DNA from 2 places in the Thiomonas sp. 13-64-67 genome. Region 1 is predicted to be linked to the other one. Evidence: predicted binding sites of a transcription regulator. Region 1 holds the regulator's gene; the other holds the start of a gene.
The links. Region 1 encodes NrdR, which represses ribonucleotide reductase genes. Its sites were predicted from a motif close to CACNANATNTNGTG; they were not measured.
Positions count from the first base shown of each region.

Region 2: B7X30_RS05645 (ribonucleoside-diphosphate reductase subunit alpha) is a predicted target of NrdR. The motif match lies at 1,955-1,968, and genes of this name have one in related genera.

Region 1 covers NZ_NCKP01000032.1:24,929-30,018, forward strand. The annotation lists gene B7X30_RS09405 (riboflavin synthase) at 1-612, opposite strand, end outside; gene ribD (bifunctional diaminohydroxyphosphoribosylaminopyrimidine deaminase/5-amino-6-(5-phosphoribosylamino)uracil reductase RibD) at 619-1,782, opposite strand; gene nrdR (transcriptional regulator NrdR) at 1,779-2,270, opposite strand; gene purN (phosphoribosylglycinamide formyltransferase) at 2,385-3,008, shown strand; gene B7X30_RS09425 (RsmB/NOP family class I SAM-dependent RNA methyltransferase) at 3,018-4,325, shown strand; gene B7X30_RS09430 (DesA family fatty acid desaturase) at 4,437-5,090, shown strand, end outside.
Region 2 covers NZ_NCKP01000014.1:52,257-57,346, reverse strand. The annotation lists gene B7X30_RS05645 (ribonucleoside-diphosphate reductase subunit alpha) at 1-1,740, opposite strand, end outside; gene ampD (1,6-anhydro-N-acetylmuramyl-L-alanine amidase AmpD) at 2,092-2,637, opposite strand; gene B7X30_RS05635 (sigma-54-dependent transcriptional regulator) at 2,682-4,226, opposite strand; gene B7X30_RS05630 (sensor histidine kinase) at 4,230-5,090, opposite strand, start outside.

The DNA.
Region 1 (5,090 bases):
CGGTGCGCCCAGCATGCGCTCGACATAGCGGGCGATGAGGTCGATTTCGAGATTCACCGCGCTGCCCTCGCGAAGTTGATGCAGATTGGTGTGCTGCAGGGTGTGCGGAATGAGGTTGATACTCACGCGGCAACGCTCCGGCAGATCTTCGACGCGGTTGACCGTCAGACTCACGCCGTTGATCACGATGGAGCCCTTGTACGCAAAAAACTTGCCTAAAGCGGCGGGCGCGTCCACCTCCAGCAGCCAGGATTCGCCGATGGGCTCGAACCGGGCCACCTGACCCACGCCGTCCACATGGCCGGTGACCAGATGGCCGCCCAGCTTGGTGGACAGCGCGACCGACTGTTCCAGATTGACCCGGGCGCCCGGCACGTTCAGCCCCGTGGTACGCGCCAGACTTTCGGCCGAAATGTCGAAGGCAAAGCCACAGGGCTGAAGATCCACCACCGTCATGCAGGCGCCGCTGACGGCGATGCTCTCGCCGAGCTCTACGCCCTGCAGCCAGGCCGGATCGACCTGCAGGCGCACGCGTTTGCCGTGACTGGCCTGGGAACCGAGGGGGGTGACTTCGGCGATGCGGCCGACGCTGGTGATGAGTCCGGTGAACATGAGGGTTCAAAGAGAAAAGGAATGAGGGAGACGTGCAAGGATGCGCAGATCGGCGCCGATCCGCTGCACATCGTGCCATCGCAGCGCGAGCCCTTCGTTGATCTGCTGATAGGGCCCCAGCGCCGCCAATCCGGCGCCCTCGCCCAGCAACTGGGGCGCAAGATACAGCAGCAGTTCATCGACCACGCCGGCGCGCAGCAGCGAGCCGTTGAGCTTTTCGCCGGCCTCGCAGTGCAGCTCGTTGATGCCCCGCTGGCCGAGCACCTGCATCAGCGCGCGCAAATCGGTTTTGCCCGGTTTACCGGGATCGTTGGGCAGGGCGATGTCTTGCAGATCGAGCGAGGCGGTGGCCGCGCTGCGCAGCGCCGCCAGACGCGGCGCGGCCTGTTCCGGCGGCAGGGCGTGGACGATCCACAGCGGCGATTCCGCACTCTGCAACAGGCGCGCGGTCGGCGGGCATTCCAGGCGGCTGTCGATGACGATGCGAATGGGCTGGCGCGGCGTCTGCACCGCCCGCACATTGAGCTGGGGATCGTCCGCCCGCACCGTGCCCAGGCCGGTGAGCACGGCGCAGGCGCGCGCGCGCCAGTGATGGCCGTCGGCGCGGGCCGCTTCGCTGGTGATCCACTGGCTTGCGCCGTTGGGCAGGGCCGTGACGCCGTCGAGCGAGGCGGCCACCTTCAGCCGCACCCAGGGCGTGCCGCGCACCATGCGGGAGATGAAGCCAAGGTTGATCTCGCGCGCTTCATCGGCGAACAGCCCGACATCGACCTGGATGCCGGCATCGCGCAAACGCTGCAATCCCTGGCCTGCCACCAGCGGGTTGGGATCGACCAGCGCAGCGACCACGCGCGCGACGCCTTGCGTGGCCAGCAGGTCGGCGCAGGGCGGCGTGCGGCCGTGGTGCGCGCAGGGCTCCAGCGTGACGTAGGCGGTGGCGCCCCGCACCTCGTGGCCGCGCTCCCAGGCTTGCTTCACCGCCTGGACTTCGGCGTGATCTTGCCCCGCCGCCAGCGTGGCGCCTTCGCCCAGCACCTGGCCGTCTCGCACCAGCACGCAGCCCACCCGCGGATTGGGGCTGGTGCGGTACATCGCGCTGTGCGCCAGATCGAGCGCCCGGCGCATGAAGCGCTGGTCTTGTTCGCTGAATGAAACGTCGTCCGGGCTCATGTCGGAGTTCTGCCGCGCCGGGGTTTGACGGCGGGCGAGGGCGGCTGCATTTCCTGCAGCACGTCGAGAAACTGGCTCAAATCCTTGAAGCTGTGATAGACGGAGGCAAAGCGCACATAGGCAATGCCGTCGAGCGTGCGCAATTCCTCCATCACCCAGGCGCCGATCTGTGTGGAGGGCAACTCGCGCGCGCCGCTTTGCAGCAGCATTTGCTCCACGCGCCCGATGGCGGTGTCCACCGCGTCGGCACTGACCGGCCGCTTGCGCAAGGCCAGCAGGAAAGAGGCGCGCAGTTTGTCGCGGTCGTATTCGGTGCGGCGGCCATCTTTCTTCACCACCACTGGAAAGCTGACCTCCGCGCGCTCATAGGTGGTGAAGCGCTTGTCGCAATGGCCGCAACGCCGCCGCCGCCGCAGCGCGGTGCCGTCTTCCACATCACGGGTTTCAATCACCTGCGTGTCGGGGCTTTGGCAAAAAGGGCATTTCATGGCGGCGTGGCAACATTAAACCCGTCATTATTCACGCTGCGGCCTGTTTTCGCGGCAGCGCGCGCAAACACGGCGCATATCAAACGCCTGACGCGGCGGCTACACTGCCCGCCGATGAAAAATCTGGTTCTCCTCATTTCCGGGCGCGGCAGCAATCTGCAGTCCATTCTTCAGGCCGAGCGTGAACAGGGCTGGGGCGTTTGCGTGCGTGGAGTACTCAGTAACCGGGCTGATGCCGCAGGGCTGGACGCTGCGCGTGCCTTCGGTGTGCCCACGCAGGTGATCGCGCATGCCGACTTTCCCAACCGTGAGGCGTTCGACGGTGCTTTGGGCGACGCGATTGCCGCGCTGGAGCCCGACGTCATCGCGCTGTGCGGCTTCATGCGGGTGCTGGGTGCGGCCTTCGTGGATCGCTTTGCGGGCCGTCTGGTGAATATCCATCCGTCTTTGCTGCCAGCTTTCACCGGTTTGCACACCCATGCGCGGGCCCTCGAAGAAGGGGTGAAGTGGCACGGCGCTACCGTGCATCTGGTGAGCAGTGCGCTCGATCACGGCCCCATTCTGGCGCAGGCCGCCGTGCCGGTGCTGGATGGTGATACGGTCGAGACGCTGGCTGCGCGGGTCTTGCTTGAAGAGCACCGAATTTATCCCCCCGCCGTGCGGGCTTTGCTGGAAGGGCGGGTGCAGATCGACGGCTTGCGCACCCGCATCCGTCCGTCCTCCGATTCTTCCCTTTGAAAGAGCGCCATGAAACCGCGTGACCTGCTTTACACCGCGCGCGACGTGCTGCGCGACATGTTGCGTTTCGACGCCGCGGCCGATGCCGTGCTGTCGCGGCTGTTCCGTGCCAAGCCGCAACTGGGCAAGACCGACCGACAGATCCTGGCCGACACGGTCTATCAGGTGCTGCGGCATCTGCGCTTGTTTCAGACGCTGGCCGCGACCGACGAAAGCATCGGCGGAGCTATGGAACTGCGTCTGGCCATTCTCGGCTGGTCGGAAAACGCGCAATCGCTGCATGCCGCGCTTTCTCCCGAGCAACTCGAGTGGCGCAAACGCTTGCTGGCACAAGACGCGATGGCCCTGTCCGAAGCGGTGCGCTGGAGTCTGCCGGAATGGCTGGCGGCCGCCTTGCAGGCGAACTATGGCGCGGAATATCCCGCGCTGGCGCAGGCGATGTTGCGCCCGGCCCCGCTGGATTTGCGGGTGAATGTGCAGAAAGCACGGCGCGAAGCCGTGCTCGACGTGTTCGCCCGCCTCAATCTGCCCGCGCAGCCAACGCCCTATTCGCCGTGGGGCGTACGCCTGGAAGGCAAACCCGCTTTGCAGGATCTCACCGTCTTTCGCGAAGGCTGGGTGGAGGTGCAGGACGAAGGCAGTCAGCTGCTCGCCGTACTGCTGGCCCCGCGCCGCGGCGAAATGGTGGTCGACTTCTGCGCCGGAGCCGGCGGCAAAACCCTGGCGCTGGGCGCCATGATGCGCAGCACGGGTCGGCTTTATGCGTTCGACGTGGCCGACTACCGCCTGGCCAAGCTCAAACCCCGGCTGTTGCGTAGTGGGCTATCCAATGTGTACCCGGTGGCCATCGCACATGAACGCGATGAACGGGTCAAACGTCTGGCTGGCAAGGTCGACCGGGTGCTGGTGGACGCGCCGTGCTCCGGCCTGGGTACCTTGCGCCGTAACCCTGATATGAAATGGCGACAGAAGCCTGAAGATATTGCCGAGTTGACGACAAAACAAGCCAACATTCTGCAATCGGCGGCAACGTTGCTGAAGCCGGGCGGGCGCTTGGTTTACGCCACCTGTAGCGTCTTGCCGGAAGAAAACAGCGGCATCGTCAATGCCTTTCTGACCGCGCACCCCGATTTCGAGCGTGTTCCCGCCGATACGGTGCTACGTCAGCAAGGAGTAGAAGGCGAGGGCCTGGTGACCCAAGGGGACTTGCAGTTGTTGCCCAATCGTCACGCCACCGACGGCTTTTACGCCGCCGTGCTGCAGCGGCGCCCGACCTCATCTGATCGTGGCGAAGCCGATGCCACGCTATCGGACTGACAAGGGCTTCTCGTTTGCACTGAGTGCTGTCGTCAGTGCAAGACCGATAATGAATGCAACTTTCGCCAGCGGCGAAGTTCCAATTGTGTTGTATCGATCTGAAAGTTTCTGATGTTTGATGTGTTTTTGAATTGGGCTGGGCACGGCCTTTTGCGTGCATCATGGTTGCAAATAGTCTTATTTGCGCTCATTACCACGCATATCACCATTGCGTCCGTCACTATTTTTCTGCACCGCGCTCAGGCTCACCGGGCGCTGGAACTGCACCCGATCGCCTCGCACTTTTTCCGCTTCTGGCTGTGGTTCACCACGGGCATGGTCACCAAGGAATGGGTGGCGATTCATCGCAAGCATCACGCCAAGTGCGAGACGGTCGACGACCCTCACAGTCCGGTGACGCGCGGCATCGATACGGTGCTGTTGCACGGCGCCGAGTTGTACCGAACCGAATCGAGAAACGCCGAAACCCTGAGCAAATTCGGTCACGGCACTCCTGACGACTGGTTGGAGCGCAACGTTTATTCCCGCTTTATCTGGCAGGGCGTCGGGCTTTTGCTCATTCTCGATGTGCTGATGTTCGGCGCGATCGGCGCCACGGTGTGGGCCGTGCAGATGTTGTGGATTCCGATCTGGGCAGCCGGGGTGATCAACGGGCTGGGTCATTGGTGGGGCTATCGCAATTTTTCGGCGCGAGACAGCAGCCACAACATTTCTCCCTGGGGGTTGCTGATCGGCGGCGAAGAATTGCACAACAACCACCACACC
Region 2 (5,090 bases), on a different contig from region 1:
GCTGCGCACATTGCACGCATCCTTGAAGGTGATCCAGGGATGGCCGGTTTCGAACAGCATCGACAGCATCTTGCGCCACAGTTGCACCGCGGGCAGGGTCTTGAACAGCTTGATTTCGCCCAGCGCGGCCTTCTGTTCGTAGCGGGTATAGGCCTGCTCGAAGTCCTTGCCGAACTTGTCGTGCAGGTCGGGCACGTCGGCCGGGCTGAACAGCGTCCAGTCGCCCCCTTCCATCACCCGCTTCATGAATAGATCGGGTACCCAGTTGGCGGTGTTCATGTCGTGCGTACGGCGGCGATCGTCGCCGGTGTTCTTGCGCAGTTCCAGGAACTCTTCGATGTCGAGGTGCCAGGTTTCCAGATAGGCACAGACCGCGCCCTTGCGCTTGCCGCCCTGGTTCACTGCCACCGCGGTGTCGTTGACCACTTTGAGGAAGGGCACGACACCCTGGCTCTTGCCGTTGGTGCCCTTGATATGACTGCCCAGGGCACGCACGCGCGTCCAGTCGTTACCCAGACCGCCGGCGAACTTGGACAACAGCGCGTTCTCCTTGATGGCCTCGTAGATGCCGTCCAGATCGTCCGCCACGGTGGTGAGGTAGCAGCTCGACAGTTGCGAACGGCGGGTGCCCGCATTGAACAGGGTGGGCGTGCTCGACATGAAATCAAAGCTGGAGAGCAGCTCGTAGAACTCGATGGCGCGCGCCTCGCGGTCGATTTCGTTGAGCGACAAGCCCATGGCCACGCGCATGAAAAAGGCCTGCGGCAGCTCGATGCGACGGCCATCTTTGTTCACCCGCGTATCGGCACGATTGGCGAGGAAATAACGGTCGTACAGCGTTTGCAGACCCAGGTAATCGAACTGCAGGTCGCGCTCGGCCTTGAGCGCGGCACCCAGACGGGCCAGGTCGAACTGCCCGAGCCGCTCGTCGAGCAGTTCGAGCTCGACACCCTCCTTGATGCAGCGCGGAAAATACTCGGCGTAGCGGTGGGTCATCTGCTCCTGCGGAATGTCCTCGTTCAGCGTCTCGCGGCGCATGGTGTGCAACAGCAGGCGCGCGGTGACCTTGGAGTAGTCGGGGTCGCGCTCGATCAGGGTGCGCGAGGCGAGGATGGAGGCCTTGTAAACCTCGAGCATCGGCACGCCGTCGTACAGATTGCGCAGAGTTTCCGCCACGATGGGGGCCGCCTTCACATCCGCACTCAGATTGACGCAGGCGGATTCGATCAGGCTCACCAGAGCGGCCTGATCGAGCGGTCTGCGCAGACCGCCGTCGAGCACATGCAGCACCGGGGCGCTCTCTTGTTGCTCTGCAGCCGCTTTTTGCTTGGCCCGCTCTTGTGTGCGGCGTTCGCGGTACAGCACATAGGCGCGCGCCACCTCGTGCTGGCCAGTGCGCATCAGCGAGAGTTCGACCTGGTCCTGAATGTCTTCAATATGAAAGGTGCCGCCGCTGGGACGGCTACGGAGCAGGGCGCGCACGACGTTTTCGGTCAGCGCATTCACTGTTTCGCGCATGCTGGCCGAGGCCGCACCCTGCCCGCCTTGCACGGCCAGAAAGGCCTTGGTCATCGCCACGGCGATTTTGCTCGGCTCAAACCCGACCACGGCCCCGTTGCGTCGGATGATCTTGTAGTCTGAAAAATCACCCAGTGCGACCTGCTGTTGCGTATCCACCTCGGGGTGTGCGAGGTGTTGCGGGACAGCAGTGGATTCGGTGGCGGCGGTGGTCTGGGACATCGGGACTCCTTGAGGGCAGATGGGCCGCGCAGCAAATCTGACTGGCTCACGGCGCTGCGAGCGAACATGAACGCCGCAAGAAAGCAGCACGGACAAAGCAATAAAGACGAATGAGGGCAAATCGGGGACGAACCGAGAGAGCGCGCAAGCATTTCCAGCCTTGCGAAGCCGCAGTCTCAGACCGCGATCCGGCATCCCTCTCAAACCGGCAAGACACTATATCTAGCGTCTGGCGGAATTTCAACCACTATTCGTAGTGTGGGACAAATTGACAGCCAGCCCACAGCTTATGCACAGGTTCATGCACAAAGTCTGCCCCTGGAGCGGCCTCGGACAAACCCGCAGGGGTGCTCAGAACGGCTGAAATGGAAAGGCCGATGTCGGCAGGGCCAGGCCGTTTTTGAGCTGGCGCCAGTCGAAGCCGACGCCTGGATCGGTCTTGCGCCCTGGCGCAATGTCGCTATGCCCGACCCATGCGCGCAAGGGATAGCGCGCGAGCAGTTCAGATCCCAGTGCGATCAGGGTGTCGTACTGCTCGGGCTCGAACGGCTCATCGTCGCTCCCTTCGAGTTCGATGCCGATGCTGAAATCGTTGCATCGCACGCGCCCGGCATAACGCGATGCGCCGGCATGCCAAGCGCGCCGGTCACAGGACACATATTGCGTGAGCACACCATCGCGCTGCACCACAAAATGCGCCGAGACCCTGAGACCTTCGAGCGCGGCAAAAGCCGGGTGCGCCCGCGGATCGAGCCGATTGCAAAACAACTGCTCGATCGCCTCGCCGCCATATTGACGCGGCGGCAGAGCGATGCAGTGGATCACCAGCAAATCGATCGGCATGCCCGCGGGCCGCTCATCCTGATTGGGAGACGGCATATGTCGGGCGTGGGGCATCCAGCCTGCGTCCCGACTAGCCGTACTGAAGGGGGGCGACATGATCAGAGAGGATCGTCCGGCGGCGCTTCAGCCGGGTCGCGCACGTCGAGGCGCTCCATGCGGTAGCGGATCTGACGCAGATTCAGCCCCAGCAACTGCGCGGCCGCGGTGCGATTGAAGCGGGTGCGCCGCAGCGCCTCGCAGAGGATGCTGCGTTCAACCTGATCGAGGTAGGCCCCTAAGTCGGGAGGCAGGGGCGATTGCGCTTCGAACCGGGCCATGGGGGGCTGGGGCGACTGAGGCGGCTGAGGCTCCGGGGCATGCTGCGCAACGATTGGGGTGATCGGCGGGTCCGCCGGTCGCGGCATGGATGGCGCCGTCGTGTCGGGCAGGATGGTGGTGATCGGCAAAGCCGTCGCAGAGGTCAGCACTTCGGCGACGCGGGCGCCACTGCCCTGCAGCTCGATGTCTTCAGGGCCGATCAGATCTTGTGCAGCCAGGGCCGCAGCCCGGTGCAGCAGATTTTCCAGCTCGCGCACATTGCCTGAGAAACGATGCTGGCGCAGGTGCTCAAGCGCAGCCGGGCTCAGCCGCAGACCGGGCCGCGCATTGTCGCGGCGGATGTCGCCCAGCAACGCCTCGACCAGTACCGGCAGATCATCCAGCCGGTCGCGCAGCGGCGGCAGAGTGACCGCGATGACGTTGAGGCGGTAGAACAAATCCTGCCGAAACTGGCCCTGCTCCACCATGCGTTCCAGATGTCGGTGGGTGGCGCTGACCAGGCGCACATCCACCGCGATTTCGGCCGTCTCGCCCACCGGGCGCACGCGCCGCTCCTGCACGGCGCGCAGCAGCTTGGCCTGCATCGCCAGAGGCAGTTCGCCGATCTCGTCGAGAAACAGCGTGCCGCCCTGCGCCGCGGCAAAGAAGCCGGCATGATCGGACATCGCCCCGGTGAACGCGCCCTTGCGGTAGCCGAAAAACTCGGCCTCCAGCAATTGCTCGGGAATGGCGCTGCAGTTCACCGGAACGAACGGCCCGCTGGCGCGGGCGCTGCACTCATGCACGGCCTTTGCGGCCAGCTCCTTGCCGGTGCCCGACTCGCCCTGGATGAGCACGGGCGCCATGCTGCGGGCCACGCGCTGCAAGGTCTGTTTAAGGGCGCGCATCACCCCAGACTCACCCACCATGCGTTGCAATGCGCTGCTGGTCGGCGCCTGCACTTCCACATCGACCGCTGCGAGGGCCGCATGCACGGTGCGACGCAGCGCCGCCAGATCGACCGGCTTGCTCAAATAGTCGAACGCTCCGGCCTTGAGCGCCGCCACCGCGTTGCCCGCACTGCCGTAGGCGGTAATGACGATGGACTTCTCAAAGCGGTCGGGCTGGGCTTCCAGCCAGCGCAGCAACTCCAGCCCCTCGCCGTCAGGAAGACGCATATCGGTGAGCATGAGGGAGTAGCGCCTGCGCGCCAACTGCTCGCGCGCCTGCGCCACAGTTTCAGCCACGTCGATCTGCCAGCCTTCATGCACCAGGCTCAGGGTGTAGAGCTCGCGCAGATCGGGTTCGTCGTCGACGATGAGAATACGCACATCCGCTGGATTCATGCCTTAAGAGCCCGGTGCGATTTGAATGACAAAAGAACCGCGCTCCTGCGGCGTGCCCTCGCGCTCGAGGCGGTAGAGCAGGCGCGCGCCGTTGCGCAAGCACAGTTCGTGAGAAATATACAAGCCCAACCCGACGCCCCGGCTGCTCGTGGTGCGAAACGGCTCGAACAGCTGCGCGCGCAGTTCGGCGTCGATCAGCGGCCCATCGTTGGAGACCTGGATTTCCCGCACCTGCCCGGCGCCGAGTTGCCGCATCTCGATCGCCCGCAGCTGGTTGCTCGCATAGCGCCGCGCGTTACTCAGCAGATTGACCAACACCCGTCGCAGATGCAAGGCATCGAAGCGGATCTGCGCTGCGTCGTCCTGAATGAACAGACCGATGCGTCCCTGATCCGGTTGGTCGAATTCGGCATGCAGCTCGCGCATCAACGGCGCGCAAAGCATCAGCCCAATTTCACGCGGTGCGGTGCGGCCCAGCTCCAGCACATCCTCGACGGTGCGGTTGATGCGCTCGACGTTCTGGCCGATGAGATGATGCAGGCGTTCGAGCTGCACCGCATCGCCCGCGAATTCGCGAGCGAGCTGGTTGGCCTGCCCGATCGCCCCCAGCGGATTACGGATCTCATGCGCCACGCTGGCCACCAGACGCCCCATCGCCGCCAGCTTTTCCTGCTGAATGCGGGCATCGATCTCCCGCAGATCCTGCAGCACGATGAGATAGCCCACGCCGCCCGGCAGGTTGTCCAGCGTGGACAGACGCAGCAGCAGCTTGCGACCCGCGGGCGTGCGCACCTTGACCTCCAGCGCCTCCTCGCCGTCAATGGCCATGCGCTCCACCTCTTTGCGCACCACCTCGGCCACCGG